One region of the Paucibacter sp. JuS9 genome, then DNA from elsewhere that is predicted to be linked to it. Evidence: predicted binding sites of a transcription regulator. Region 1 holds the regulator's gene; each other region holds the start of a gene.
The links. The regulator sigma-54, encoded in region 1, starts transcription at its own class of promoters, with help from an activator protein. The targets are predictions, from matches to a motif close to TGGCANGNAANCTGCTTT.
Positions count from the first base shown of each region.

Region 2: glnA (type I glutamate--ammonia ligase) is a predicted target of sigma-54. The motif match lies at 4,788-4,805, and genes of this name have one in related genera.
Region 3: ABT392_RS00385 (ANTAR domain-containing response regulator) is a predicted target of sigma-54. The motif match lies at 3,243-3,260, and genes of this name have one in related genera.

Region 1 is NZ_CP194172.1:4,099,704-4,109,321, reverse strand. Features, by position in the region: gene ABT392_RS18260 (TonB-dependent receptor) at 1-1,782, opposite strand, end outside; gene ABT392_RS18255 (RNA polymerase factor sigma-54) at 2,227-3,726, opposite strand; gene lptB (LPS export ABC transporter ATP-binding protein) at 3,747-4,526, opposite strand; gene lptA (lipopolysaccharide transport periplasmic protein LptA) at 4,523-5,155, opposite strand; gene ABT392_RS18240 (thiol:disulfide interchange protein DsbA/DsbL) at 5,226-5,888, opposite strand; gene ABT392_RS18235 (SPOR domain-containing protein) at 5,954-6,643, opposite strand; gene argS (arginine--tRNA ligase) at 6,640-8,358, opposite strand; gene ABT392_RS18225 (serine/threonine-protein kinase) at 8,396-9,618, shown strand, end outside.
Region 2 is NZ_CP194172.1:766,517-776,134, forward strand. Features, by position in the region: gene ABT392_RS03315 (IclR family transcriptional regulator domain-containing protein) at 1-12, opposite strand, end outside; gene ABT392_RS03320 (TIGR00266 family protein) at 87-899, shown strand; gene ABT392_RS03325 (YncE family protein) at 976-1,962, shown strand; gene ABT392_RS03330 (polysaccharide deacetylase family protein) at 1,959-2,747, shown strand; gene ABT392_RS03335 (sterol desaturase family protein) at 2,744-3,709, shown strand; gene ABT392_RS03340 (EI24 domain-containing protein) at 3,759-4,613, shown strand; gene glnA (type I glutamate--ammonia ligase) at 4,873-6,288, shown strand; gene ABT392_RS03350 (hypothetical protein) at 6,377-6,886, shown strand; gene glnL (nitrogen regulation protein NR(II)) at 6,921-8,024, shown strand; gene ntrC (nitrogen regulation protein NR(I)) at 8,043-9,524, shown strand; gene ABT392_RS03365 (MBL fold metallo-hydrolase) at 9,525-9,618, opposite strand, start outside.
Region 3 is NZ_CP194172.1:90,312-99,929, reverse strand. Features, by position in the region: gene ABT392_RS00400 (ABC transporter ATP-binding protein) at 1-189, opposite strand, end outside; gene ntrB (nitrate ABC transporter permease) at 194-1,093, opposite strand; gene ABT392_RS00390 (CmpA/NrtA family ABC transporter substrate-binding protein) at 1,104-2,321, opposite strand; gene ABT392_RS00385 (ANTAR domain-containing response regulator) at 2,600-3,208, opposite strand; gene ABT392_RS00380 (FKBP-type peptidyl-prolyl cis-trans isomerase) at 3,335-3,739, opposite strand; gene ABT392_RS00375 (TRAP transporter large permease) at 4,235-5,515, opposite strand; gene ABT392_RS00370 (TRAP transporter small permease) at 5,533-6,084, opposite strand; gene ABT392_RS00365 (TRAP transporter substrate-binding protein) at 6,155-7,171, opposite strand; gene ABT392_RS00360 (sensor histidine kinase) at 7,323-9,269, shown strand; gene ABT392_RS00355 (response regulator transcription factor) at 9,262-9,618, shown strand, end outside.

The DNA.
Region 1 (9,618 bases):
CAGCTGGTCGTTGCTGCTGCCGGGTGGCAGCGCGAAGCTCCAGGAGCCATCGGGCTGCACGGCGAAGGTGGACTCGCCGTACTGATAGCCGAAGGACGCACGGCGGTCGTAGCGGAACATGCTCGAGTCGGCCTTGCCCCCCATGAAGACGGCCTTCAGGCGGCCGTTGCGGTACTCGCCACCGGTCTGCAGATACTTCGAATCCGTCTCGATCTTGCTGAAGATCATGTCGGTGTTGTAGTAGCTGTCGGTGGTGGTGTAGCTCGTCACGTGGTGCGAGTCATCCACCGTGTAGCCGGGCTTGATGTTCACCGTCGCGCCCTGGGCCAGCGGCGCACCGGCGCGGTAGCTGTAGGTCGTCGGCATCAGGGTGTAGGGGTAGGCCAGGCCGGTGCCCAGCGAGCGCACGCCAGCGGCCGAGTCGACGAAGGTGCCGGCCGTGTTGTAGGTCGGCGTGCCACCCACCGAGAAGTTGCCCACCACGTCGGCCACCTTGCGCTGGTTGGACGCGTACTTGCCGTAGATGTTCAATTCATCGCTGACCTTGAAATCCAGGCGGATGTCGCCGCCGTGGCGACGGTCGTCCTGGCCGCGCACATAGGAGCGGATCAGCGCCGGCGTGTAGTCGTTCCACTGGTTCAGGCAGCTCAGCTGTTCGTTGTTGCGCTGGTTGATGGCCAGCGTGCGCGCCGTGCTGCCGTTGATCGCGCTGGTCTGCGCCGTGGTGAGATTGGGGAAGGCAGTGAAGCAGTCGGCCTTGCTCTGCGCAGCGGCCGATTTGGTGATCAGCTCCAGCGGCGTGGCTGCATTGAAGGTGCCGCCGGCCGTCAGCGGCGAGGCCAGGAACGTGGCGTTGACCGTCGGGTCGGTCTTGGAGACCGTGGCCGGGTTGAAGGCAAAGGTCTTCTCCGGCGAGTTGTCGAAGTCCGCCTGGCGCAACAGGCCTTGCAGGCCGTTGACGCCGCCATTGCTCTGCTGATGGCTCTCGCTGTTGTAGTTGGACTTGTTCAGGTTGACCAGCACGCCCAGACGCTTGTCCAGGAACTTGTCGGCCAGCACCAGGTTCAGGTTGGGCGTGGTCTTCCTGTTCAGGGAGCTCTCGGTGGCGGCCACGCGCAGCGAGTAATAGGGCTTCTTGAAGTCCAGGCCGGTCCGCGTGTTGATGATGATGCTGCCGCCGAGCGAGCCTTCGGTCATCGCGGCGGTCGAACCCTTGACCACGTCCACGCTCTTGATCAGGTCCGACGAAAGCTCGCGGAACTCGACACCGCGGCCACCGCCACCACCCAGCAGGTCGGTGCCGCCACCAGCCTGCACGGCCTGGCCATCCATCTCCACACGCGTGAGATCGGCGCCGGTGCCGCGCACCGAGACGCTCACGCCTTCGCCGAAGTCGCCGCGGTCCAGCGCCACACCGGCAATGCGCGAGATCGCTTCGCCGATATTGCGGTCAGGGAAGGCACCGACGTCTTCCGCCACGACCGAGTCGGTGGCCGTGGCCGCGCGCTTCTTGCGGTCGATGCTGGACTGCTGCGAGAGCCGCGTGCCGATCACCAGCACCGAGCTCAGCTCGGCCGTGGCCTTCGCTGCCGGCTTCTTGTCATCCTTGCTGTCCTTGGCCTGTTCACCGCCTTGCGCCGCTTCGGCCGCGGGCTTGGCCGGCGCTACGGGCGTCGTGCTCGCTTGAGCCATCGCGGCCTCGCTGGCCATCAGCGTGAGGGCCATGGAAACGGCCAGGGCCAGGCCATCCGGCCGCAAGGCCAGTTTCGAAATCTTGTTCACAAGCTGTCTCCGTCACCGGGCTTGGCCGGCACTTTTTGTCATTGACTGGTGTTCACCGCAAGCGCCCCGAGGCTTCACGAGGCGGCGATCTACAAGCCTGCTTGCAAGGCCCGGATGAGGCCCGCCTGCGCTTGTGAGGAGTCCAGCTTATGAGGACGGGTCCGAATCGATGTATGACGCTTGTGCGTCGAACTATCGGAATTTTGAATAGCGGATGAATCGGCCGGGAAGCAAGGTTTCCGGTCACCCACTTTGCGGGTTATCCCGGGCGGATTCAGGGCGCATCAATCAACGCCTTGATCGTTTGTGCCGGCGCTGTTGCGGTGCGGCGACTGACGCGGCAAAGTCCTAGCAAGTCGCTGGGTCATGCGTTGGCAGCGCGCTGCGCGGCAGGCATTCAGGGCCCCGTTCAGACCCCCGCTCAGACCCCAGGTCAGAGTCGCGTCAAAGCGCCTTGCGCAGATTGGCCGGCGCAATTTTCAGCGCCTCGCGGTACTTGGCCACCGTGCGCCGCGCCACCTGGATGCCCTGCTCTTCCAGCATGTCGGACAAGGCGCTGTCGGACAGCGGCTTGTTGTTGTCTTCGGCGTCGACGAACTGCTTGATCAGCGCGCGCACCGCCGTGCTGGAGGCATTGCCGCCGGCATCGGTGTTGAGGCCGGACCCGAAGAAGTACTTCAGCTCGAAGGTGCCATGCGGCGTGGCCATGTACTTGGCCGTGGTCACGCGCGAGATGGTCGATTCATGCAGGCCCAGCTCGTCGGCTATTTCTCTGAGCACCAGCGGCTTCATCGCCAGCGCCCCATGCTGGAAGAAGCCCTTCTGCCGCTCGACGATGGCCTGCGAGACACGCAGGATGGTGTCGAAGCGCTGCTGGATGTTCTTGATGAACCAGCGCGCCTCCTGCAATTGGCCGCCCAGCGCGCTGTTGCTGATGCCGCCGCGCGTGGCGCGCAGCGCATTGGCATAGAGCTCGTTGATGCGCAGCTTGGGCGCGACCTCGGGGTTGAGCATCACACGGAATCCGCGGCCGCTCTTGCTGACGATCACGTCCGGCACCACGGCCGCCGCCTCGCCTGGCGCAAACGGCCGGCCCGGCTTGGGCTCCAGTGTCTGGATCAGCGTCTGCGCCTCGCGCAGCAGCTGTTCGTCGGCGCCGGTGAGTGCCATCAGCTTCTTGCTGTCGCGCCGGGCCAGCAGCTCCAGGTGGTTCTTGCAGATCAGGATGGCCACCACCTGCACCTGGCTGCGCGGCCGCGTGCGCAGTTGCAGGAGCAGGCATTCGGAGAGGTCCCGGGCGCCGACACCGGTGGGCTCCATGCTCTGCAGCCAGCGCAAGGCCACCTGCAGGCGTTCCAGCAATTCCTCGAGTGCCTCGGGGTCGTCTTCACCGGCGAGCGAGGCGGCGATCTCTTCCAGCGGGTCGGCCAGGTAGCCGTCGTCGTTCAGCGATTCGATCAGCACCAGGAGCGCGGCGCGGTCTTCGCTGCTGAAAGACATGCCGGCCATCTGCTGTTGCAGATGCTGCTGCAGGCTGATGGACGGCGCCTCGGTCTCGGGCCTTTCTCCGTCTTCGCTGCTGGAGCTGGCGCTGCCGGGCAGCTCGCGGATGCCGTCGAAGTCGTCGCCCTCGGTGCCGTTTTCCCAGTCTTCGCGCTCGGTGGTGCCGAAGTCCTCGGCCTTGATCTCGCTCGCGGCCTCACCATCGCCTGAAGGTGCCGAGTCGGGTTCGTCGGACGCGTTGCCGCGGACTTCGCTGAGCTCGGGTGCGGTGACCGCGCTGCCGAATTCCTCGTCGGTCTCGAGCAGCGGGTTCTGCGCCAGCATCTGCTCCACTTCCTGGTGCAGCTCCAGTGTGGAGAGCTGCAGCAGCCGGATCGACTGCTGCAACTGGGGCGTCAGCGCCAGATGCTGACTGAGCCGTACCTGCAGGGTGGGTTTCATCTCAGCGCAGCCCCAGCAGCCTACATTTTGAAGTGTTCGCCGAGGTACACCTTGCGCACGTCGGCGTTGGCCACCAGCTCGTCGGGCGTGCCTTCGGCCAGCACCTCGCCCTCGCTGATGATGTAGGCGCGGTCGCAGATGCCCAGGGTCTCGCGCACGTTGTGATCGGTGATCAGCACACCGATGCCGCGCGCCTTCAGGAAGCCGATGATGCGTTGGATCTCGAGCACGGCGATCGGGTCCACGCCGGCAAAGGGCTCGTCCAGGAGGATGAAGCGCGGCTGCGTGGCCAGGGCGCGGGCAATCTCGACCCGGCGGCGCTCGCCGCCCGAGAGCGCGGGTGCAGGGCTGTCGCGCAGCTTCTCGATCGAGAGCTCGTGCAGGAGGCTGTCCAGCATCTCGTTGATGCGGGTCTTGGTCCAGGGCTTGCCGTTCTCGTCCTGCTGCAGCTCCAGCACGGCGCGGATGTTTTCCTCGACGGTGAGCTTGCGGAAGATCGAAGCCTCCTGCGGCAGATAGGACAGCCCGAGGCGCGAGCGGCGGTGGATGGGCAGGCGCTCCAGCGCCTCGCCATCGAGCCGGATCTCGCCGGCGTCCGCCCGCACCAGGCCGACGATCATGTAGAAGCTGGTGGTCTTGCCGGCACCGTTGGGACCCAGGAGGCCCACGACTTCACCGCTGTCCACGGCCAGGTGCACGTTCTTGACCACGCGGCGCACGCCGTAGGTCTTCTGCAGTCCGTCGGCCTCAAGCCGGCTCGGGCGGCCCGGTGCCGCCGCTGCGCTGTCGATGCCGCTCATGAGGGCTTGCGAGGCGTGGTTTGCAGCGTGGTGCTGGGCTGCAGTTGGGTCGGTGCGCTGCTTGCGGACGGCAATGCCTCGGGCGCACTGGCTGCGCGCGGCATCAACACCATGCGGCCGCGGCCGTTGGGGCTGCGCTCGACATTGCCGCCGCTGGTCTTGAAGAGTTCGCTGCGGTTGTCATAGGCGATCTCGCCACCGGTGGTCTCCCCCGTGACGAGGCCGTTGCGCAGTTGGCGAAGCACCGCATTGCCGACGAAGCGGACGGTTTCCTTGCGGCTGTCGTATTCGATCTGGTCGGCCCTGCCTTCGATCACCTCGCCCGGCGTGTCACGGCCCTGGCTGAAGCTCACCTGCTTGTCGCCGTCCGAAGTGGCCGAGGCCTGGAAGAAGCCGTCGGGGGTTTCCTTGATCACCACCTTGCCGGCCTTCAGCAGCAGGCTGCCCTGGCTCAGGATCACGTTGCCGGTGAGCTCGGTCAGCTGGTTGGCGATCTCGACCCGACCGCCTTCGTCATAGCTGATGTTCATCGGCTTGTAGCGGTCGCCCTTTTCGGCGCCCGCCGGCGCAGCGGCCAGCAAGGCGAGGGCGCTCAGCAGCAGCGAGGAGGAAAGATGGGCAGGGCGCATGGTGGGTGGGCGGCACAAAACTTGCAGGCCATTCTAGGCCCAGCCCACCCCCGGGCCGCTGGCAATTACGTCACGGCTTTGAGCTGCGCGCGCGCTGGATCAGGCTGTTGGCGACCTGCAGCGCGCGCATGCCCTGTTCCTGTTCGGTCATGCCACGTTCGCCCACCATCGAGGGCGAGGTCCAGAAGCGGCCGCCGATGGCGATCGCCGGCACGCCGTCCATGTTGTAGGCCTCGAACAGCTTGTTGGCCTGCAACAGCTTGCTCTCGATGCCGAAGGAGTTGTACATCGCGGTGAACTTGGCGGTGTCCAGGCCCATCTTGGTGGCCAGCGCGATGATGGCCTTGTCGTCGTCCAGCTCCAGGCGCTGCTGGTGGAAGGCGGCGAAGACGCGCTGGTGGTATTCCTCGGCCTTGCCCAGGCCGTCAAGCGCGTAGAACAGCTTCTGGTGCGGCTTGATATTGGGGCGGAAGCCGACATGCACGCGGCGGAACACCACGTCGGGGGGCAGCTGCTTGACCCATTCCTGCAGCATCGGCTCCAGCGCATAGCAATGCGGGCAGCCGTACCAGAAGAACTCGGTGACCTCGATCTTGCCCGGCGTCGTGGGCAGCGGGCTGGCGAGGCGCTTGAAATGCTTGCCCTCGATGGGGCCGCCCTGTGCCTGGGCGAGGCCGGCGCTGCCAAGTGCCAGGGCCGAGAGTCCGAGAGCGGAGAAGTCGCGACGATTCATGAATCAGCTACCTGTGAACTGCGAATAGGGGATGCAACGGCCGGGATCGTAGAACAGCTGACCGATCAGCGCTGGACACGCACCAGATTGGCGTCAACGCCGGCGGTTTCCAGCTTCTTCTGAAGGCCTTCGGCGTCCTCGCGCGCATCCAGCGGGCCGATGCGGACCCGGTACACGGTGCGGCCCGATTGTTCGAATTCGTAAATCCTGGCGCTGTGGCCGAGCAGGGCCAGCTTGGCGCGCTGGGCTTCGGCGTCGTCATTCTTCAGATAGGCGCCGGCCTGAACGAAGTAGATCGATGGGTCGGCCGCGGGGGCCTTGGCATCCACCTTGGCCTCAGCCTTGCCGGCCTTGCTGGCGGCGGGTGCCGGCGCTGGCGCTGGCGCGGGTGCTGCGGCCGGTGCCGTGGTTACGGGCGCGGGCGCGGGCGCTGGGCTTGCGCTCGAAGGGGCTTGAGCAGGTGCCGCCGGCTTCACTTCGCCGCCGCTGACCACGCCGCTCGCGGCCTTGGCGTTCTTGCCGGCCAGCGGTGCGTTCGGGTCCCAGTTCTTGTTGCGTTCGGCCTCTTCGGCGTCCTGCTCGGCGGTGCGTTGCGGCACCTTGTTGACGAAGGGAATCGGCGTCTTGTTGATGTAGAGCGCCACGCCCAGGGCAACAGCCAGGCCGATCAAGAGGCCGACGATCAGGCCGAGGACGAAGCCTCCGCGCTCGCTGCTGCCGCCACCGCCACCACCACCGCCCTGACCTTTGCTCATGCAGACTCCGTCGTTGCTTGTTCACCACGAGACATTGCTTCCGGCGCGCTGACACCCAGCACCGTCAGCGCATTGCGCAGCACCTGGCGCGTGGCCGCCAGCAGGGCCACCCGCGCACGGGTCAACTCTGCAGCCTGGCCCAGCACGCGTTCGGCCGCATAGTAGCTGTGGAAGGCACCGGCCAGATCGCGCAGGTAGAAGGCCACGTCATGCGGCGCCAGGCCGGCCGCGGCGCTGCTGAGCATGCGCGGATAGTCGGCCAGCTTGAGCATCAAGGCGGCCTCGGTCGGGGCAGTCAGCAGGGCCAGATCGGCACCGTTGAGCGCGGCCTCGTCGCCGCTCTCTTCATCGACCCAGCGGCGGATGATGGAGCAGATGCGCGCATGGGCGTACTGCACGTAGAACACCGGGTTCTCGTCGTTCTGCTGCAGGGCCAGGTCGACGTCGAAGATGAACTCGGTGTCGGCCTTGCGGCTGATCAGGAAGAAGCGCACGGCATCGCGGCTCGTCCAGTCGATCAGGTCGCGCAGCGTCACGTAGGAGCCGGCGCGCTTGGAGATCTTGACCTCCTCGCCGCCCTTCATCACCGTGACCATCTTGTGCAGCACGTAGTCCGGGAACCCTTGCGGAATGCCCAGGCCCTGCGCCTGCAGGCCGCCGCGCACACGGGCGATGGTGCCGTGGTGGTCGGTGCCCTGGATGTTGATGCACTTGGTGTAGCCGCGCTGGAACTTGTTGACGTGGTAGGCCACGTCCGGCACGAAGTAGGTGAAGCCGCCTTCACTCTTGCGCATCACCCGGTCCTTGTCGTCGCCGTAATCGGTCGACTTGAACCACAGCGCGCCGCCTTCCTCGTAGGTCTTGCCGGCGGCGATCATGCGCTCGACAGCCTTCTCCAGCTGGCCACCGGCGTAGACGCTGGACTCGAGGAAGTAGTTGTCGAACTTCAGACCGAAGGCCTGCAGGTCCAGGTCTTGCTCGTGGCGCAGATAGGCCACGGCGAACTGGCGGATGCCGTCCAGGTCGTTCACGTCGCCCGAGGCGGTGAACTCTCGGTCGTCTGCCTTGACGGTCTTCCTGGCCAGGAAGTCGTCAGCGATGTCCTGGATGTAGTCGCCGTTGTAGGCAGCCTCGGGCCAGCCTGCATCGCCCGGCTTCAGGCCTTTCAGGCGGTTCTGCGTCGACGAGCCCAGCGTGGCGATCTGCACGCCAGCGTCGTTGTAATAGAACTCGCGGGTGACCTGGCAGCCTTGGGTCTCGAACAGGTGGCAGATCGAATCGCCCAGCGCGGCCTGGCGGGCATGGCCCACATGCAGCGGGCCGGTCGGGTTGGCCGAGACGAACTCCACCATCACGTGGGTATCGTTGGCCTGCTGGGTGCCAAAAGCTGCGCCAGCGCCCAGCACCTCGGCCACCACGGCCTGCTTGGCGGCGGGCTTCAGGCGGATGTTGATGAAGCCGGGGCCGGCGATCTCCAGGCCCTCGACCCAGCGCTGGAAAGCAGGCTTGGCCTGCAGGGCGGCGATCAGCTGTTCGGCCAGCGCGCGCGGGTTGGTCTTGAGCGCCTTGGCCATCTGCATGGCGACGGTACAGGCGAAATCGCCATGGCTGGCTTGCTTGGGGGACTCGAATGCGGCGGCCAGGTCGGCGCCGGGGTTCAGTTCCTGGATGGCTTCGCCCAGGGCGGCGAGCAGTTCCTGCTTGGCTTGAATCATGGGCCGAATTCTACGGGTCCATGCTTATGATGGCCGCATGAGCAGCACGGAGACCGGCAGCCCCTTGGCCTCGATTGGCAGTACGACAGCCGACCTGCCTGCCTATGTCGGCAAGTACCGCGTGCTGCGCCGGCTCGGCGAAGGCGCCACCAGCGACGTCTATCTGGCCATGGACGGCTTCAATGGCAAGGAGGTGGCGATCAAGCGCGTGCGCTCCTGGGCGCTGGGCGCTGACGACATCGAAGGCCAGATCAGCAACCGCTTCTTCGCCGCCGAGGCCGCGCTGGCCGGCCGGCTGCAGCATCCGAACGTGGTGCAGATCCTCGACGCCGTGCCCGACCCCGACTCGCCCTATCTGGTGATGGAGTACGTGCCCGGCGTCACGCTGAAGAACTTCTGCCGCAGCGACCGGCTCTTGCCGCTGGACCAGATCGTCGAGCTCGGTTTCAAGTGCGCGATGGCGCTGGACTATGTGTTCCGCCAAGGCCTGATCCACCGGGACGTGAAGCCCGCCAACCTGCTGGCGGTGCTGGATGCGCAGGGCCAGGTCACCGATGTGAAGGTCAGTGACTTCGGCTCGGCGCTGAACCTGATGTCGGACAAGACGCAGGTCCACCGCGTCGGCTCGCTCGCCTACATGCCGCCCGAGCAGGTGGAGGGCGGCGACGTCGATTGCCGCGCCGACATCTATGCGCTGGGCGCCGTGCTCTACCACCTGATTGCGGGCCGCCCGCCCTTTGACGCGCCCAACCAGATGGCGCTGATGCACCAGATCTACCACCAGCAGCCGGCCTCGCTGGCCGACCTGCGTGGCGGCGTGACGCCGGAGCTGGAGGCGGTGATAGCGCGGGCGCTGGCCAAGCACCCGGAGGAGCGCTATCCGGACTGGGGCAGCTTTGCGCGTGCCTTGTCCGAGCTGGTGGCCAAGCAATTGGTGCCGCTGGCGCGGCTCTACGAGGTGCGCGACTCCGAGCGTTTCAACATGCTGCGCGACCTGGAGTTCTTCGCCGACTTCGGCGACGTGGAGCTCTGGGAGGTGGTGCACCGGGCGCGCTGGCGCCGCTATCCGCTGGACCATGCGCTTTACAGGCGAGGCCAGGAGGGCAATACCTTCCACATCATTGCCCAGGGCGCGGTGGATGTGTTCCGCGATGGCAACAAGGTGGTGACGCTGGGCCAGGGCACCTCGGTCGGCGAGATGGCCTACCTCGCGCCCAACCCCGACCTGCGCCGCCACAGCACCGACATCCGCGTGAGCGA
Region 2 (9,618 bases), 1.7 Mb from region 1:
GGGTTCGCTCATGCGGCGAGTATAGGGAGCAGGCGCGGTGGTTTTGGGTAGGATGCCGCCCATTGAACTGCTTACTGGAGAGAGCAATGGCAATGGATGTGGTGGACTACGAGATCAAGGGCGCGGAGATGCAGTTCGTCGAGGTCGAACTGGACCCGGGCGAAGCAGCCATCGGCGAGGCCGGCAGCATGATGTTCATGGATGCCAGCATCAGCATGGACACGCTGTTCGGCGACGGCTCGGCCAACCAGGGCGGTTTCCTGGGCAAGCTGCTGGGCGCCGGCAAGCGCCTGATCACCGGTGAATCGCTGTTCACGACGGTCTACACCAACACCGGCTCCGGCAAGCAGCGCGTGGCCTTTGCCGCACCGTACCCGGGCAAGATCCTGCCGATGGACCTGCGCCAGCTCGGCGGCATGCTGATCTGCCAGAAAGATGCTTTCCTCTGCGCCGCGCGCGGCGTGAGCCTCGGGATTGCCTTGCAGCAGAAGCTGGGCGTCGGCTTCTTTGGTGGCGAGGGCTTCATCATGCAGAAGCTCGAGGGCGATGGCCTGGCCTTCGTGCACGCCGGCGGCACCGTGGTGCGCCGCACGCTGCAGCCCGGCCAGACCGTGATGGTCGACACCGGCTGTGTGGTGGCTTACACGCCCAATGTGAACTTCGAGATCCAGTACGTCGGCAAGATCAAGACCGCGCTGTTCGGCGGCGAAGGTCTGTTCCTGGCCAAGATGACCGGCCCGGGCGAGATCTGGCTGCAGAGCCTGCCGTTCTCGCGCCTGGCTTCGCGCATCTTCGCGGCCGCGCCGCAGCGCGGTGGCAGCCGCGAGGAGGGCTCGGTGCTGGGTGGCTTCGCGACCGGCGGCCTGCTGGGCGGCATCCTCGGCGGCGACAACGAATAGTGTGTGAGGTCAAGGGCCGGCGCCAGCCGGCCCTCTACACTGGCGCCAGTCGCCCATCGTCCGCCTCGAGGATTTCCTGATGTTCTCCCGTTTCTGCGCCGTTGCTGCCCTGGCACTGGCTGCCGGTGCTGCCCAGGCCGCGCCCCACCCGATCTTTGTCCTGAATTCGCTCGATGCCGACATCAGCGTCATTGATCCGGTCACGTTCAAGCAGGTCAAGCGCATCCCCACCGGCAAGGAGCCGCATCACCTCTACCTGACGCCTGACGACAAGTCCATGGTGGTGGCCAATGCGCTCGGGGATTCGCTGACCTTCATCGACCCCAAGACGGCCGAGGTGCAGCGCGTGATCCGCAAGGTCACCGACCCCTACCACCTTCGCTTCTCGCCCGACATGAAGTGGTTCATCACCGCTGGCAACCGGCTGGACCATATTGCGCTGTACCGCTGGCAGCCGCAGAACGCTGAGCAGCCACTTTTCCTGGTCAAGCGCATCCCGGCGCCCAAGACACCCAGCCACCTGTTCATCGACACCAAGAGCACGGTGGTCTATGCGAGCCTGCAGGACAGCGATGAGCTGACCGCGATCGACCTGACGACCCTGGCCCCGCGCTGGAAAGTTCCGGTCGGCAAGATGCCGGCCGACATCTACCTGACGCCCGACGACAAGCACCTGCTGGTGGCGCTGACCGGCGACAAGCTGGTCGAGGTTTATGACGTGACCGGTGCCGCACCCAAGCTGGTCAAGCGCATTCCAACCGGCAATGGCGCGCACAGCTTCCGCGCCTTTGGGGACAAGCGCCATGTGCTGGTCAGCAACCGCGCGGCCAACAACATCAGCAAGATCGACCTGCAGAGCTTCACGGTGGTCGACACCTTGCCCGGCCCCGGCGGCCCGGACGATATGGAGATCCTGCCGGACGGCAAGACGCTGCTCGTCACCTCACGTTGGGCGCGCAAGCTCACCATGATCGACATGAGCACACGCAAGGTCGTGAAGCAGGTGGTGGTGGGCAAGTCGCCGCACGGCGTCTGGACCCTGGACCACATGCCCCGCCAGTGAAACTTCGTCGCCTGATCATTGCAGCGTTGCTGCTGGGGCAAGCCGCGGCGCAGGCCGCGCCGAGCTGCAGCAAGCCGGTCTACCTGAGCTTCGACACCGGCCACATGGGCGTGGCGCCCTTGGTGGCTGAGCTGCTCAAGCGCTATGACGCCCGTGCCACCTTTTTCCTGGCCAATGAGCCGACACAGAGTGGCGGCAAGACGCTGGACGAGGAATGGGCGCCGTGGTGGCGCGCGCGTGCAGCCGAGGGCCATGACTTCGGCTCGCACACCTGGGAGCACGACACCTGGCTGGCGGACCTGCCCGATGGCCGTTTCAAGGTGCGCACTGCGGCTGGCATCGAGAAGCCACGCATCCGCGAGCTGACGGCCGCGCAGTACTGCGAAGGCCTGCGCAAGCCGGCCCAGCGCTTTCAGGCAATGACGGGGAAGGCGATGTCGCCGATCTTCCGTCCACCGGCCGGCAAGACCTCGCCCGCGCTGCTTGCGGCCGCCCAGGCCTGCGGCTTCACCGCGGTGCTGTGGAGCCCGGCCGGTTTTCTCGGCGATGAATTGCCCAGCGACCGCTATCCGAATGCCCACTTGCTGGAACGCGCACTGCGCGACATCCGGCCGGGCGATATCCTGATGGCCCACCTGGGCATCTGGCAACGCCAGGACGCCTGGGCGCCCGCCGTGCTGGAGCCGCTGATGAAGGGCCTGATCGACAAGGGCATGTGCTTCGCGGCGATGCGCGAGCATCCCGGCTTTGCGGCCGTGATGAACAAGCCGCTGGAGTTGCCATGATCGACAAGCTGGTCGAGCTTTTCGGCGAAGCCCAGCAATGGCTGTTCGAGTCGCTGGTCCAGCCTCTCGTGTTCGGCATCGGCCTGGGCGCCCGCCTGGAAGACGCCTACGAGGCCACCGGCTGGCTGCTGGTCGGCCTCTTGCAGATCGCCGTGATGCTGACCGTCTTGCGCGCGCTGGAACGCTGGCGACCGGTCGAGGCGGTGAGCGACCGCGCGGCCGTGCGGGTCGACATCCTCTACACGCTCATCCATCGCCTGGGGCTGTTCCGGCTGGCGATGTTCTTCAGCCTGGACCCGATCTTTGATGCCCTGTCCGGCGAGATGCGCATGCTGGGAGTGCCGACCTGGCAGCTCGACGGTCTCTGGCCCGGCGTGACTGACCAGCCGATGGTGAGCTTCCTGCTCTACCTCTTGGTGTTCGACTTGCTCATGTATTGGCTGCACCGCGCGCAGCATTCCTTCAACTGGTGGTGGTCCCTGCATTCGCTGCATCACAGCCAGCGCCAGATGACGCTGTGGAGCGACAACCGCAACCACCTGCTGGACGATGTGCTGATCGACGCCGCCTTTGTGCTGGTGGCGCGCCTGATCGGCGTGGGCCCGGGGCAGTTCGTGGCCCTGGTGGCGATCTCGCAGTTGATGGAAAGCCTGCAGCATGCCAATGCGCGGATCTGGTTTGGTGCCGTGCTGGAGCGCGTGCTGGTGAGCCCGCGTTTCCATCGCCGCCATCACTCAATCGGCATAGGCCACGAGTCGGGCGGCCGTGGCACGCTGGGCGGCCACAACTTCGCAGTGCTGTTCCCGCTCTGGGACATCGTCTTCGGCACGGCCGACTTCAAGCTGCAATACGATGCCACCGGCGTGCGCGACCAGCTGCCCGAAGAGGGCGGGCGCGACTACGGCCGCGGCTTCTGGGCCCAGCAGTGGCTGGGCTTGAAGCGCCTGGCCGGCCGAGGCTGAACAGCTGGCCAGCCAGCAAGACAAGCGCAGGAGAGCAGCTTTGGAACATATGAGCCGACTGGGCGACTCTTTCTGGCGCGCGGCCGCCTACTGCCTGCACCCCAAGGTGATCGGGCTGTCGCTCCTGCCCTTGCTGGTGGTGGCGCTGCTCAGCGGCGTCTTCATGTATTTCGGCTGGGAGGCTTCGGTCGCCGGTGTGCGTGCCACGCTCGAGCAATGGAAGCTGGTCGAAAGCCTGCTGCAATGGCTGGACGCCATGGGCGCCGGCGGCTTCCGCAGCGCGCTGGCGCCGCTGGTCGTTCTGGCCATGGTGTTGCCGGTGATCGTGCTCATGAGCCTCCTCCTGGTCGCGCTGTGCATGACGCAGGCCATCGTGGGCCTGGTGGCGGCCAGGCGCTTCCCGACCCTCGAGAAGAAGCAGGGCGGCGGCCTGATCCAGGGCGTGTTCATCGCGCTGGGCGCTACCTTGCTGGCCTTGGGCGCGCTCGTCGTCAGCATGCCTTTCTGGCTGATACCGCCGGTGATCCTGATCCTGCCGCCGCTGATCTGGGGCTGGCTGAGCTTCAAGATCTTCAGCTTCGACGTGCTGGCAGCCCATGCCTCGGCCGAGGAGCGCCGGCAACTGCTGCAGGCGCATCGCGGGCCACTGCTGGCCATTGGCGTGATCACCGGTTATCTGGGCGCGGCGCCGGCCTTCATCTGGGCCCTGGGCGTGATGGCGGTGGTGCTGGCGCCGTTCCTGATCCTGGTGACGATCTGGCTCTACATGCTGGTCTTCGCCTTCTCGACCGCCTGGTTCGCCCACTATGCGCTGGCCGCCTTGCAGCAGCTGCGCGCGGCCGCAGTGCCGCCTGCGCCGCCACCACCGCCGGTGGAGCTCGAAGTGCTCACGCCACTGAGCTGAAATGTTGCGCCAATTTGGTGCTACGTCAGGCGCCATTTTGGTGCCCTACGTTGGCGCGTGGTGCACTTCGGAGGTGCGTAAACCCTGATCGTCGGCCCCGTCGCGGCGCATAATGCGGCCTCGCAGCGCCTGTGCACCAGAGGCAGGCGGCCAACAGCGGTTTTGTCATGGTGTTGGCACACAAACTGCTAAGTAATACCCCGTAGCGCCCACGCGCTCGCCGAATTCCACATTGAACCTACTGCAGCAGGAGCTATTGATGGCCAAGACCGTCGCCGACGTGATGAAGATGGTGAAGGAAAACGAAGTCAAGTTCGTCGACTTCCGCTTCACCGATACCCGTGGCAAGGAACAGCATGTGTCCGTGCCGGTTTCCCACTTCGACGAAGACAAGTTCACGTCGGGTCATGCATTCGACGGTTCGTCGATCGCCGGCTGGAAGGGCATCGAAGCCTCCGACATGCTGCTGATCCCGGACCCGAACACGGCCAATATCGACCCCTTCTTCGAAGAGCCGACCCTGATCCTGTCCTGCGACGTGATCGACCCCACCGACGGCAAGGCCTATGAGCGCGACCCGCGTTCGCTGGCCAAGCGCGCCGAGGCCTACCTGAAGTCTTCCGGCCTGGGCGACACCGCCTATTTCGGTCCGGAACCCGAATTCTTCATCTTCGACTCGATCCGCTGGGGCAATGACATGTCCGGCTGCTTCTTCAAGATCGAAAGCGAAGAAGCTGCCTGGAACACCGGCAAGGAGTACGAGCACGGTAACAGCGGCTACCGCCCCACCGTCAAGGGCGGCTACTTCCCCGTGCCCCCGGTCGACGCCGGCCAGGACATGCGCTCGGAAATGTGCCTGATCCTCGAACAGCTGGGCATCCCGGTCGAGGTGCATCACCATGAAGTGGCCAACGCCGGCCAGATGGAAATCGGCACCAAGTTCAGCTCGCTGGTGCAGCGCGCCGACTGGACCCAGCTGCAGAAGTACGTGGTGCAGAACGTGGCCCATGCCTACGGCAAGACCGCCACCTTCATGCCCAAGCCCATCGTTGGCGACAACGGTTCCGGCATGCACGTTCACCAGTCGGTCTGGAAGGACGGCAAGAACCTGTTCGCTGGCGACGGCTATGCAGGCCTGTCCGACTTCGCCCTGTACTACATCGGCGGCATCATCAAGCATGCTCGCGCGCTGAACGCCATCACCAACCCGGGTACGAACTCGTACAAGCGTCTGGTGCCTGGCTTCGAAGCCCCGGTGAAGCTGGCCTACTCGGCCAAGAACCGCTCGGCCTCGATCCGCATCCCCTACGTGGCCAACCCCAAGGGCCGCCGCGTCGAAGCGCGCTTCCCCGATCCTTCGGCCAATCCGTACCTGTGCTTCGCAGCACTGCTGATGGCGGGCCTGGACGGCGTCGAAAACAAGATCCACCCGGGCGAAGCCGCCACCAAGGATCTGTACCACCTGCCGCCGGAAGAAGACGCGAAGATCCCGACCGTCTGCCACAGCCTGGATCAGGCCCTGGAGTACCTGGACAAGGACCGCGCCTTCCTGACCAAGGGTGGCGTGTTCACCGACAGCTTCATCGATGCCTATATCGACCTGAAGATGCAGGAAGTGACCCGCTTCCGCATGGCAACGCACCCGGTCGAATACGACATGTACTACAGCCTGTAATGGCAGTGAGCCCCAGCCAAACCGGCTGATACAGACAAAGGGACGGTCTTGGCCGTCCCTTTTACATTCATGCGCCACAATCGCCCTCATGAGCATTCATCTGCGAGCTGCCCGGTACCTGTTGCCGGCTCTGCTGTTGGCCCTGCTTGGCGAGCCCAGCGCTCAGACCATCGTCTATCGCTGCCCCGGCCCGCCGGTGCTGTACACCGATGCCCTGAGCGCGAAGGAAGCGCAAGAGAAGGGCTGCCGCACCATCGAGGGCGCGCCCATCACGGTGCTGCAACCGGCGCGCCGGCCGGCACCGCCTGCCAGCGGCACAGTCAGCAGCAATGCGCGGCCGAACGAGAGCAAGGTCGAGTCGCAACAGCAACGCGGCCGCGACAGCGAGCGGCGCTCGGTGCTGCAGGCCGAGTTGCGCAATGCCGAGTCCAAGTTGTCGGAGCTGCGTGCCGAGTACAACAACGGCACGCCAGAGCGTCGTGGCGAAGAGCGCAACTACCAGAAATATCTGGACCGTGTGGCCGAGCTGAAGGCCAGCATCACGCGTCAGGAAGCCGACATCGAGGCGCTCAAGCGCGAGATCAGCAAGCTGCCTTGACTCGGCGGCCGCGGCCGCTTGCAGGAGCAGTCCGATGAGCACGAACCCACGCGGCCTGGAGTCGCAGTTCGCTGGCTTCGACTTGCTGGCTACCATGGTGGCCGTGATCCAGCCTGACGGCGAATGCCTGTTTGCCAATGCTGCGTTCGAGAACGTCATGCGGCTCTCGCGCCGCGCGGTCGTCCACGGCAATCTCTATGACTGGCTGGTCGATGCCTCGCATCTGCGCGAGGCGGTGGCCGGCGTAGCCCGCAACGCCTATTCCAGCAGCCGCTTCGACGCGCACCTGCGCCGCAATCCCCAGCATCAGCAGCGCAACGAAGAGCCCCTGCCGGTGCAGGTCATCGTCAGCCAGATTGAGGGTCAGGCCTTGGTGCTGGTGGAGCTGATCGAGAACGAACAGCAGATGCGCCAGGACCGCGAGGAGCGCACGCTGGATCAGGTGCAGGCGACCAAGGAGTTGGTGCGCAACCTGGCCCATGAAATCAAGAATCCGCTCGGCGGCATCCGTGGTGCCGCGCAGTTGCTGGCCATGGAGCTGCAAGGTACCGAGCTGTGGGACGAGCTGGCCGAATACACGCAGGTGATCGTGCACGAGGCGGACCGGCTGCAGAGCCTGGTGGACCGCTTGCTCGCCCCGCACCGGCGCGCCCAGGTGGTGGTGGACGTGAACATTCACGAGGTTTGCGAACGGGTGAGGGCCCTGGTGCTGGCGGAGTTTCCGCGCGGCCTGGCCATCGTCCGCGACTACGACACCTCGCTGCCCGACTTCCGCGGCGACCGCGAGCAGCTGATCCAGGCGGTGCTCAACATCGTCCAGAACGCGGCGCTGGCCCTGCAGCCGCGCATCGCTGTGGGCGATGCCTGTATCACCTTGCGCACGAGAGTCGCGCGCCAAGTGACCATCGGCAAGCAGCGCTGGCGCTTGGCATTGGAATTGCATGTGGAAGACAACGGCCCCGGTGTGCCGGCCGAGATCCGAGATCGCATCTTCTTCCCCCTGGTGTCGGGGCGCGATGGCGGTTCAGGGCTTGGCCTCACGCTGGCGCAGACGATCGCCCAACAGCACCAGGGCATGATCGACTGCGAGAGCGAACCGGGCCGGACCGATTTTCGAATTACCTTGCCACTGCCCTGACGGCGGAAGAGGCGCTGAATGAAATCTATCTGGGTTGTTGACGACGACCACTCGATCCGCTTCGTGCTCGAGAAGGCACTGAGCCGCGAGGGCATGCCGGTGCGCAGCTTCAGCAACACGCGCGACCTGCTCACGGCGCTGGAGACCGACAGCCCGCAGGTGCTGGTGTCGGACATCCGCATGCCGGGTGGCTCGGGCCTGGACCTGCTGGCCAAGGTGCGCGAGCAGCATCCCACGCTGCCGGTCATCATCATGACCGCCTACTCCGACCTGGACAGCGCGGTCGCCGCCTTCCAGGGGGGGGCCTTTGAATATCTTCCCAAGCCCTTCGACCTGCCGCGAGCCGTGGAGCTGATCCGCCGCGCACAGGAAGAGAGCCTGCGCGAAGCGGTGGCCGAGGAGCAGGCCGCGCAACTGCCCGAGATGCTGGGCCAGGCGCCTGCGATGCAGGACGTGTTCCGCGCCATCGGCCGCCTGTCGCAAAGCCATGTGACGGTCTTGATCACCGGTGAGTCGGGCTCGGGCAAGGAGCTGGTTGCGCGCGCGCTGCACAAGCACAGCCCGCGCGCCGAAGGCCCGTTCGTGGCGATCAACACCGCGGCCATTCCGAAAGACCTGCTGGAGAGCGAGCTCTTCGGCCATGAGCGCGGCGCCTTCACCGGCGCTCAGGCCACCCGGCGCGGTCGCTTCGAGCAGGCCGATGGCGGCACGCTGTTCCTGGACGAGATCGGCGACATGCCGCTGGACCTGCAAACCCGTTTGCTGCGCGTCTTGTCCGACGGCCAGTTCTATCGGGTTGGCGGCCACAGCCCGCTGCGCAGCAATGTGCGCGTGATCGCGGCCACGCACCAGAACCTGGAAGAGCGGGTGCGGCTGGGCGCCTTCCGCGAAGACCTGTTCCACCGCCTGAACGTGATCCGGCTGCGCCTGCCAGCCTTGCGTGAGCGCCGCGAAGACATTCCGGTGCTGGCGCGCTACTTCCTGCAGCGCAGTGCCACGGAGCTGGGTGTCGAGGCCAAGCGGCTGTCGGACGCTGCGCTCTCGCGCCTGGAGAACTTCGACTTCCCGGGCAATGTCCGGCAGCTGGAGAACATCTGCCACTGGCTCAGCGTCATGGCGCCGAGTCAGGTGGTTGAGGCCAAGGACCTGCCGCAGGAGCTGCTGGGCGTGGTGATGCCTGCCGCGTCTTCTGCGCCCATGGGCGAGAGCGCTCCGGCCGCTGCGTCAGGCGGCTTCGCGCCATCGGCGGGCACGGTCAGCGCTGCCAGCGTCGGCAGCGGCCCCGAAGTCTGGGTCACCGAAATGGCCCGCGAGGCCCGCAGGCTCTTGCTGGCCGGTGAGCCCGATGTCTGGGATCAACTGACGCGGCGTTTCGAGGCCAGCCTGATCCTGACTGCGCTGGACATCACGCGCGGCCGCCGGATCGAAGCCGCGCAGAAGCTCGGCATCGGTCGCAACACGATCACCCGCAAGATCCAGGAGCTGGGTTTGGACGTCTGATCAGGTGGCGCGCTTGTCGAGCCAGACGGCCAGGCCCTGGGCATTCAGCTCGATGTCCATGGCCAGCAATTCAAGCTGACGCTCCGGCAGCAAG
Region 3 (9,618 bases), 1.0 Mb from region 1:
GGTGGGCGAGAGCAGCCCCGCGATCAGGTTCAGCAGCGTGGACTTGCCGCAGCCCGAATGGCCGATCAGCGTGATGAACTCGCCGCGCTGCACTTCAAGATTGATCTCGCGCAGTGCATGGAACTTTCCCTTGCGGGTGGCGAACACCATTTCGGCGTCCTGCACCAGGACAAATGGTTTGCTGCTCATGGGGTCAGTCCTCGCTGAAGGAGAAGCGCTGGGCCACGAGCATCAGGAGTTGCTCCAAGGCCAGGCCCACGATGCCGATCACGAAGATGGCGATGATGATGTGCTGGACGTTCAGGTTGTTCCACTCGTCCCAGACCCAGAAGCCGATGCCCACGCCGCCGGTCAGCATCTCGGCCGCCACGATCACCAGCCAGGCCGTGCCGACGGACAGGCGCACACCCGTCAGCAGGTAGGGCAGGACGGCCGGGAACAGGATGCGCGTGATGACTTTCCATTCGCTGAGGTTCAAGACGCGGGCCACGTTCAGGTAGTCCTGCGGCACGCGCTGCACGCCCACGGCGGTGTTGACGACCATCGGCCAGATCGAGCAGATGAAGATGGTCCAGATCGCGGCCGGATTGGCGCTCTTGAACACCAGCAGGCCGATGGGCAGCCAGGCCAGCGGCGACACCGGCTTCAGCAGGCTGATCAAGGGCGAGACCATGCGGTTCGCGAACTCGAAGCGGCCGATGATGAAGCCCAGCGGGATGCCCACCAGGGCCGCGAGGCCGAAGCCCATGGCCACGCGCTGCAGCGAGAACAGGATGTTCCAGCCTATGCCCTGATCGTTCGGGCCCTTGCTGTAGAAGGGGTCGGCAAACAGCTTGACGGCGGCATCGAAGGTTTGAACGGGCGTGGGAAAACTGCCGCCCTTTTGCGTCAGCAGTCCCCACACGCCGACCAGCAAGGCCAGGCCGAGGATGGGTGGCAGCACGCGCATCCAGAAGGCGCGCCAGTCCAGCGGTGCGCGCGCCTTGGGCTGCGGCTTGGCGACGACAGCCAAGGGCTCGCGAGGCTTGGCTGCCACGGCGGCTGGCTCCTCGCTGATCACTTCGCGCGGCGAATGAAAGACTGCGGAGACCATGTTGTGCTCCTCAAGCCTTGACCTTGAACGAATCGGCGTACTTGGCGGGTTCCTTGCCGTCCCAGGTCACGCCGTCGATCAGCTTGCTGGCGCGCAGGGCGTCCTTGGGCACGCTGACCTTCAGCTGCGATGCGGCCTGCTTGTAGAGCTCGATCTGGTTGATCTGCTTGGCCACGCCCAGGTAATCGGGATGGCCCTTGATCAGGCCCCAACGCTTGTGCTGGGTGAGGAACCACATGCCGTCCGACAGATAGGGGAAGTTCACCGCACCGTCGTTGAAGAACTTCATGTGGTTCGGGTCGTCCCAGGTCTTGCCCAGGCCGTTCTGGTAGCGGCCGAGGATGCGCTGGTTGATCGCGTCGGCGCTGGTATTGACATAGGACTTGTCGGCGATGGTGTCGGCCATCTTCAGCTTGTTCTGCAGGCCGGCATCGATCCAGCGGCTGGCCTCCAGCACGGCCATGATCACGGCGCGCGCGGTGTTCGGATACTTCTTCGCGAACTCGCCGGTCGTGCCCAGCACCTTCTCGGGATGGTCCTTCCAGATGTCCTGCGTGGTCACGGCGGTGATGCCGATGCCGTCCATGATGGCGCGGTGGCCCCAGGGCTCGCCGACGCAGTAGCCGTCCATATTGCCCACGCGCATGTTTGCCACCATCTGCGGCGGCGGCACGGTGATGACCTTGGCGTCCTTGATCGGATTGATGCCGACACTGGCCAGCCAGTAGTACAGCCACATCGCATGCGTGCCGGTCGGGAAGGTCTGCGCGAAGGTGTACTCGCGCTTCTCGGTGCTCATCAGCTTGGCGAGCGAGGCGCCATCCACGGCGCCCTTGTCCGCCAGCTTCTTCGACAGCGTGATGGCCTGGCCGTTGTTGTTCAGGGTCATCAGCACGGCCATGTCCTTCTTCGGCCCGCTGACGCCGAGGTGCACGCCGTAGATCAGGCCGTAAAGCACGTGCGCCATGTCCAGCTCGCCGTTGACCAGCTTGTCACGCACACCAGCCCACGAGGCTTCCTTGGTCGGGATGATCTTGATGCCGTACTTCTTGTCGAAGCCCAGCACCGAGGCCATCACGATGGAGGCGCAGTCGGTCAGGGGGATGAAGCCGATGCGCACCTCCTCCTTCTCGGGCTTGTCCGAGCCGGCGGCCCAGGCCATGGGGCTCATGGCACTCATGGCGGCACCGGCAGCGCCGGCCAGCAATGTGCGGCGTTCCTCGCTCATCAAACCCTCCTTGTGCAGCTTCTTTCCAGTCGTATGGCTCATCGAGATCTCCAAGCAGAAAAGGACAAAGGCGTCGCGACCAGGAGACCACTCGCGTGTCTCCATCGGTCGGACGCCTTTGTCCTTGTTCGATTCCAGAAGGGCCCACGCCGTTGCGGGCCCGACGACTTCACTTCAGCAGAAAGCGTGCCAGCGTTATTCCGGGAGATTTGGCCGGTGCACGCACCGGCCGCGCACTGTTTGCCGGCATCGCTGCGCCAGATTGGTGCAATGCAACATCAACCCGGGCGCAAAAGGGAATGCGCGTCGATGACCCGCTCTGCCACGGCGGCCAACGCCTCACCGCGGTCCATCGCGAGCTTGCGCAGACGCTTGTAGGCCGCGTCCTCATCCAGGCCCAGCTCGCTCATCAGGATGCCCTTGGCCTTCTCCACGCTCTTGCGGCTGGCCAATTGCGCCTGCGCCTTGCCCAGCTCCTGGCGCAGCGCCAGGTCTTGCTCGAAACGGGCAATCGCCACCTGCAGCACCGGCGCCAGGCGCTCGGCGCGCAGGCCGGCCACCACATAGGCGCTGACGCCCGCCTTCAGGGCGCGGCGCATCGGGTCGTCGCCGCCGTCCTCGGAAAACATCACCACCGGGCGCGGCATCGTCTCCGACACCGTGGCAAGCATCTCTACCGTGTCGCGGGTGGGCGATTCGCTGTCGACGATCACCACATCGGGCTTCAAGCGCAGCACGCAGTCATGGATCAGCGTGGCCTGCTCCACCACGCCCACCACCTCGCAGCCCAGGCGCGCCAGCTCGTCGCTGATCAGCGCGCCGCGGTGGGCACCGTCATCGATCAGCAGGATGCGCAGGCCCTGGGCCAGGGAGAGGGAGTCGCTCAAGGGGGGTTGTTACGGGACAAGGGTTGCAGGGCTTGACGCAACTTCCATGCCCGCAAGCGGGCCTCAGCAATCAATCAAGGTCACAGCCCATCGGTCCATGGCCATCCCCGAGGCGACCCGCCGTGCTCAGGGCTTGACGATGCCCAGCAGCTCGATCTCGAAGGTCAGCGGCGTGTTGGGCGGAATGGCGCCGCCACCGGCACCGCGTTCGCCATAGGCCAGGGCGGCCGGGCAATAGAACTTGGCCTTGCCGCCGACCTTCATCAACTGCACGCCTTCGGTCCAGCAACGGATCACGCGGTTGAGCGGCAGGTCCATCGGCTCGCCGCGGGCGACCGAACTGTCGAACTCGCGGCCGTCGAGAAAGCGGCCGACGTAGTGCACCTTGACCTTGTCGTTCTGCGTCGGCTTCGCGCCGGTGCCGGCCACGACTTCGGTGTAGACCAGGCCCGAGGCGGTGGTGATGGGTTCGGCGGCCAAGGCCGGCGACAGGCACAGCGCGAGGGGAATCAAGGCGAGCAGCTTGCGCATGGAATTCATCCAGGGTTTTCGATGGAGCCGGATCATCGCATCGCGCGCGCATGCAAAAAATGGCTCATCGCCGATCTGAGGGGGAGACTCATGCAGGCACGTAGCTGCCGTTCGTTTTCTTGTTCCTCGGTTGGTCGAAGATCAGGCCGCCAGCGGGTTCCCCTGCGCTCGTGTCCCCCGGCCCTGGCTGCGCCAGGCCCTCCTCCTTTACCTCGCTTCGGGAAACCCACTGCCGTCCTGCTCCGGCCACACTGGGCATGTGCCTCGACACAGGCGACGGGCGGTGCGGGTCAGGACGGTTGGGCGCTCTGTGGAGTGAGGTAGAGGAGGAGGCCGAAGGCCGGGGGACACGAACGCAACAGAGCGCCCAAGCGGCCTGATCTTCGAGCCATCATGAAAGACGGCAACGTGCCGTCAAGGGACATCCAAGGAATTCGGCGATTCAGCAGAAAAAAGGGCTCGCCGTGGCGAGCCCCTATTGCAAGTGCCTTGGTCCTATTTCAGGAGCAGCTGCGGCAGCCACAGCGAGATCTGAGGCACATAGGTCACCACGCCCAGGAAGATCAGCATCGTGAGCAGCCAGGGCCAGACGGCCACGGTCAGCTCCGAGATGCCCATCTTGGTGATACCCGAGGCCACATAGAGGTTCAGGCCCACCGGCGGGTGGCACATGCCCACCTCCATGTTCACCACGATCAGGATGCCGAAGTGCACCGGGTCGATGCCGAGCTTCATCGCCACCGGGAACAGGATGGGCGCAAGAATCAGCACGATGGAGCTGGGCTCCATCACGTTGCCGGCCAAGAGCAGCAGGATGTTGCAGACCAGCAGGAAAGCGATGGGACCGAAGCCCTGGCCGATCATCCAGTCGGCCATGGCCTGCGGGATGTTCTCGCTGGTCATCAGGAAGCTGAACAGCACCGCGTTCGTGATGATGTAGAGCAGCATCGCGCTCATGCTGGCCGAGTCGAGCAGCACCTTCGGGAGGCGCTTCAGGGACATGTCCTTGTAGACGAAGGTGGCAATCACGAAGGCATAGACCGCCGACATGGCCGCCGCTTCCGTCGGCGTGAAGATGCCGGTGTAGATGCCGCCCATCACGATGACGATCAGCAAAAGGCCCCACACGCTTTCGCGGAAGGCCTTCCAGCGCTCGGCCCAGGACGCCTTGGGCATGCGCGGGTAGTTGTTCTTGCGGGCGATGTACCAGGTCGTGAACCCGAGGCAGATCGCCAGCAAGAGGCCCGGCACCACGCCAGCGATGAACAGTGAGCCGACCGAGGTGTTGGTCGAGACCGAGTACATCACCATCACGATGGACGGCGGGATCAGGATGCCCAGCGACCCCGAGGTAGTCAGGATGCCCGCGCCGAAACGGTTGGGGAAGCCCTGCTTGACCATGGCCGGCAGGATCACCGAACCGATGGCCACCACGGTGGCGGGCGAGGAGCCCGACACCGCGGCGAACAGCGCGCAGGCCATCACGCCGGCGAGGCCCAAGCCCCCGTTCCAGTGGCCGATCATGCTGGTGGCGAAGCGGATCATCCGCCGCGCCACGCCGCCGTGGGTCAGGAAGTTGCCGGCCAGGATGAAGAACGGGATCGCCATGATCTCGAACTTCTCGATGCCGGTGAACAGCTTCAAGGCGACCGACTGGATCGGCACCTCGGTCATGGTGAAGAGGAAGGTCAGGACGGTGAGCCCGAGCGAGATGCTGATCGGCATGCCGGTCAGCATCAGCAGGATCAGCAGCACGAAGATGATGGAGGCGTTCATGGTGTCGTGCTCCTTGCTCAGGCCGGACCGGCATCGTCCAGGCCTTCGACATGGCCGTGGTCATGGTGGGGCAGCTCGCCGGTCTTCAGGAAGCTCCAGGCCACCTGCAGGAAGCGGAAGCTCATCAGAGACGAGCCCAGCGGCACACAGAGATAGACCCACCACATCGGCACCTCGAGGTCGGCCGAGGTCTGCTCGGTCTCGGACATGTGCCAGACGAAGTTGGCGCCCATGGCCGCCACCGTGCCGGTGAACAGCGCGCCGGCCAGCAGGCCCACGAGGACCAGTGCCTTGTGCGCACGGCCCTTGAGCTTGCGCAGGATCACGTCCACGCCCACGTGGATGCCGGTGCGCACGCCATAGGCGGCGCCGAACTTGGCCATCCAGACAAACATGAAGATGCACAGCTCCTGCGCCCAGCTCATGTTGATCTGGATCGTGTAGTCCTGGATGTAGGGCACGCCGGAGAGGTAGCGGTGCACCACGGCGGCGAAGATCACCAGCGTGGCACCACCGATCAGGAAGGCGATCAGCCATTCCTCGAGGTGGTTGAGGATGCGGTTGAGCATGGAAGCTCCCAGAGAGGGGGGGGCAGGTGCGAGAGCGGCACCAGTGTGGCGCCGCGTTCGGAACAATGGCTTACTTGCTCAGCGAGTAGCCGGCGGCCTTGTAGGTATCGGCAATCATCTGCTTGCCCACGCGCGCTTCCATCTCCTTGTGCACCACCGAGGTGGCCTTCTTCATCTCGTTGAGCTCGGCGGCCGTGGGCGTGTAGATGGCTGTCTTGCCGCTGGCCTTGATCTTGTCCAGGGCCGTGGCGTTCTCGGTGGCGGCGATGGCGTTGGCGTAGGTGGTGGCGTCCTTCATGGCGCCCTCGAGCTGGCTGCGCAGCTCGGCCGGCAGGCCGTCCCAGAACTTCTTGTTCACGACGACGGCATAGGCCAGGTGGCCGTGGCCGGACAGCGTCATGTGCTTCTGCACCTCGAAGACCTTCTGCGTGTAGATGTTGGACGGCGTGCTCTCGGTACCGTCCACCACGCCGGTCTGCAACGCCTGGTAGAGCTCGCTGAAGGCCATCACCTGCGGGATCGAGCCGAGCGAGCGCATCTGCGCGTCAAGCACCTTGCTGGACTGGATGCGCATCTTCAGGCCCTTGAAGTCGGCCACGTTCTTCAGCGGCTTGTTGGCCGTCATGTGGGTGGCACCGTTGTCCCAGTAGGCGAGACCGGTGATGCCCTTGCTCTCCAGCTTCTTGAACAGGTCGGCACCGACCTTGCCCTCGGTCACGGCGCGGAAGGCCTCTGTGTCCTTGAAGATGAAGGGCAGGTCGAAGACCTCATATTCCTTGACACCCAGCGGACCGAACTTCGAGAGCGAGGGCGCCAGCATTTGCACCGAGCCGAGCTGCAGCGCCTCGAGCTCTTCCTTGTCCTTGTAGAGCTGGCTGTTCGGATAGACCTCGACCTTGACGCGGCCGCCGGTGCGCTGTTCTGCCAGCTCCTTGAAGCGCAGTGCGCCCTTGCCCTTGGGCGTGTCGGGCGCCACGACATGGCTGAACTTGATGACGATGGGCGCCTGCGCCTGGGCGCCCAAGCTGACGATGGCCAGCAGGCTGGCGGCGGCGATGGCGATGGAACGGCGTGCGATTCTGGGCATGGCTTGTCTCCTGTTGTGGCAGCTGCGGATGGAATTGAGCCGCTATGCGCTCGATTGTGCGAAGCGACCTCGCCCGGCGGAAGTTGTGGACATCCACATTTCGGCGCGCCGGCACCACAGGCCCACTGGGCGCAAACGTAGACTGCGCGGCATGCAGCCCCGCCCTCTTGAAGACGCCCATCCGCGCCGCGGCGGCTGGCGCTCCCTGCTGTGGACGCTGCCGCTGCTGCTCTCGCTGGTCTTCGTGGCCGGCGTGCTGGCCTGGGTGCGGGCCAACGAGCTGGCCGAGCGCGAGCTGGAGCGGCAGACGCTGATCACCGACGCCCTGTCCACCGAAGCCCAGCTGCGCAGCCGCATCGCTGAAGAAACGGCGCTGCTGCGCCGCCTGGCGGCCGGCCTGGCCGGCGCGCAGCCCGGCGTCGAGGCCCTGGCTGCCCGGCCCGAGCTCAACACCGGCCTGCGCCGGCTCTGGCTCTCGGTGACCTGGCTGGACAGCCGCAACCGCCAGATCGCGCAACTGCCGCCCCAGGGCATTGCCAACGAGGACGGACTGTCGCTGCACCTGAGCGAGCCGGTCGGGCCCGAAGGGCGAGAGGGCAGCCTGGTCGTTCGCTATGCGCCGTCGCTGCTTCTCAAGCATGGCGTGCCCTGGTGGCTTTCGCGCAAGTACGAGGTGCAGATGGTGGACAGTGCCGAGCTGCTGATCGCCAGCACCGGCGAGCTGCGCATGCCGGCCGGCCCCGGGCCCAGCTACCGCGTGGCCTTCAGCGGCCCCTTGCGCTCCAGCCCGCTGACCGAGGCCGCCATCACCGATGCCGCGCTGGTGCTGACCGTGCGCGAGCCCCAGCCCACCGCGCTCAAGCCGCTGGCCCTGGTGCTCATCGCCGGCTTCCTGCCCCTGTCGGCCGTTGCGAGCTGGCTGCTGCGCCGGCAGGTGCGCCAGGTGCTGCGAGCCGAATCGGCCTGGCGCACTGAAGCTGCCTGGCGCGCGGCGATGGAAGACTCGGCCCTCGTGGGCCTGCGCGCCCGTGATTCCGAAGGCCAGGTGCTCTACGTCAACCGCACCTTCTGCGACCTGGTCGGCTGGCCCGCCGAGCAGTTGCTGGGCCGCAGGCCACCCATGCCCTACTGGCCGCCGGACGCGCTGGAAGAAGTGGCGCAGCGCAACCGCCGCACCTTCGCAGGCCAGGCGCCGCGCGAGGGCTATGAGGCGCGCTGGGTGCACCGCGACGGCCACATGATCGAGGTGATGGTGTTCGAGTCGCCGCTGGTCGATGCGGCCGGGCAGCAGATCGGCTGGATGGGCTCCATCATCGACATCACGCAGCGCAAGCGGCTCGAGGAGCGCGAGCGGCGGCAGGTCGAGACCCTGGCCCACAACGCGCGGTTGACAATGCTGGGCGAAGTCGCGTCCACGCTGGCGCATGAATTGAACCAGCCGCTGACGGCCATCGCCAGCTACAACGCCGGCGTTCTGAATTCATTGCAGCGCCAGGGCGGCGCGGACCCGGTGGTGCTCAATGCCCTGCAGCGGCTGGGCCAGCAGGCCGCGCAGGCGGGCCGCGTGGTGCAGCGCATCCGCGAGTTCCTGACGCGGCGCGAACCGCAGCGGGAGCGCTGCCAGCTGGGTGTCGTGATCAGCGATGCCGTGGCGCTCCTGAGCAAGGAGCTGTCGCGCGCAAAGATCGAGATGAGCTTGCGGCTCGACCCCGCCCTGCCCGCCGTGGTGGCTGACGCTGTGCTGATCGAGCAGGTGCTGATCAATCTCGTGCGCAACGCCGCCGATGCCTTGCTGACGCACCCTGAACCCCGCCACATCGAAGTGACGAGCCGCTTGGCCGGCAGCTTTGTGCGCATCGACGTGATGGACAACGGCCCGGGCCTGCAAGGCCTGGGCGCCGAAGCCCTGTGCGCACCCTTCTATTCGACCAAGAGCGAAGGCATGGGCATGGGACTGGCGATCTGCCGCTCCATCATCGAAGCGCATCAGGGCTTGCTGGATGCAGGCGAAGCGCCGGGCGGCGGTGCGCGCTTCTCGTTCAGCCTGCCCTTGGCCACGACAGCGACTGCAGAAGAGGAGGATCCGAGCCATGTCTGAAGTCTGGCTGGTTGACGATGATCCCGATGTGCGCGATGCGCTGGCCTTTCTGCTCGGCTCGCGCGGGCTGCAGGTGCAGGCATTCGAGAGCGGCGCGGCCGTGCTCGCCGCATTGGATGCATTGAGCCGGCCGCCGCGTGGCGTCTTCCTGCTCGACGTGCGGATGGAAGGCATGACCGGCACGCGGCTGCACGACGAGCTGCTGGAGCGAAAGCTCAAGAACCCGGTGCTCTTCCTGACCGGCCATGGCGACATCCCGATGGTGGTCGAGGCGCTGAAGAAGGGCGCGTTCGATTTTCTGGAGAAGCCCTACAGCGACAACGCGCTGGCAGACCGCATCGAGCAGGCC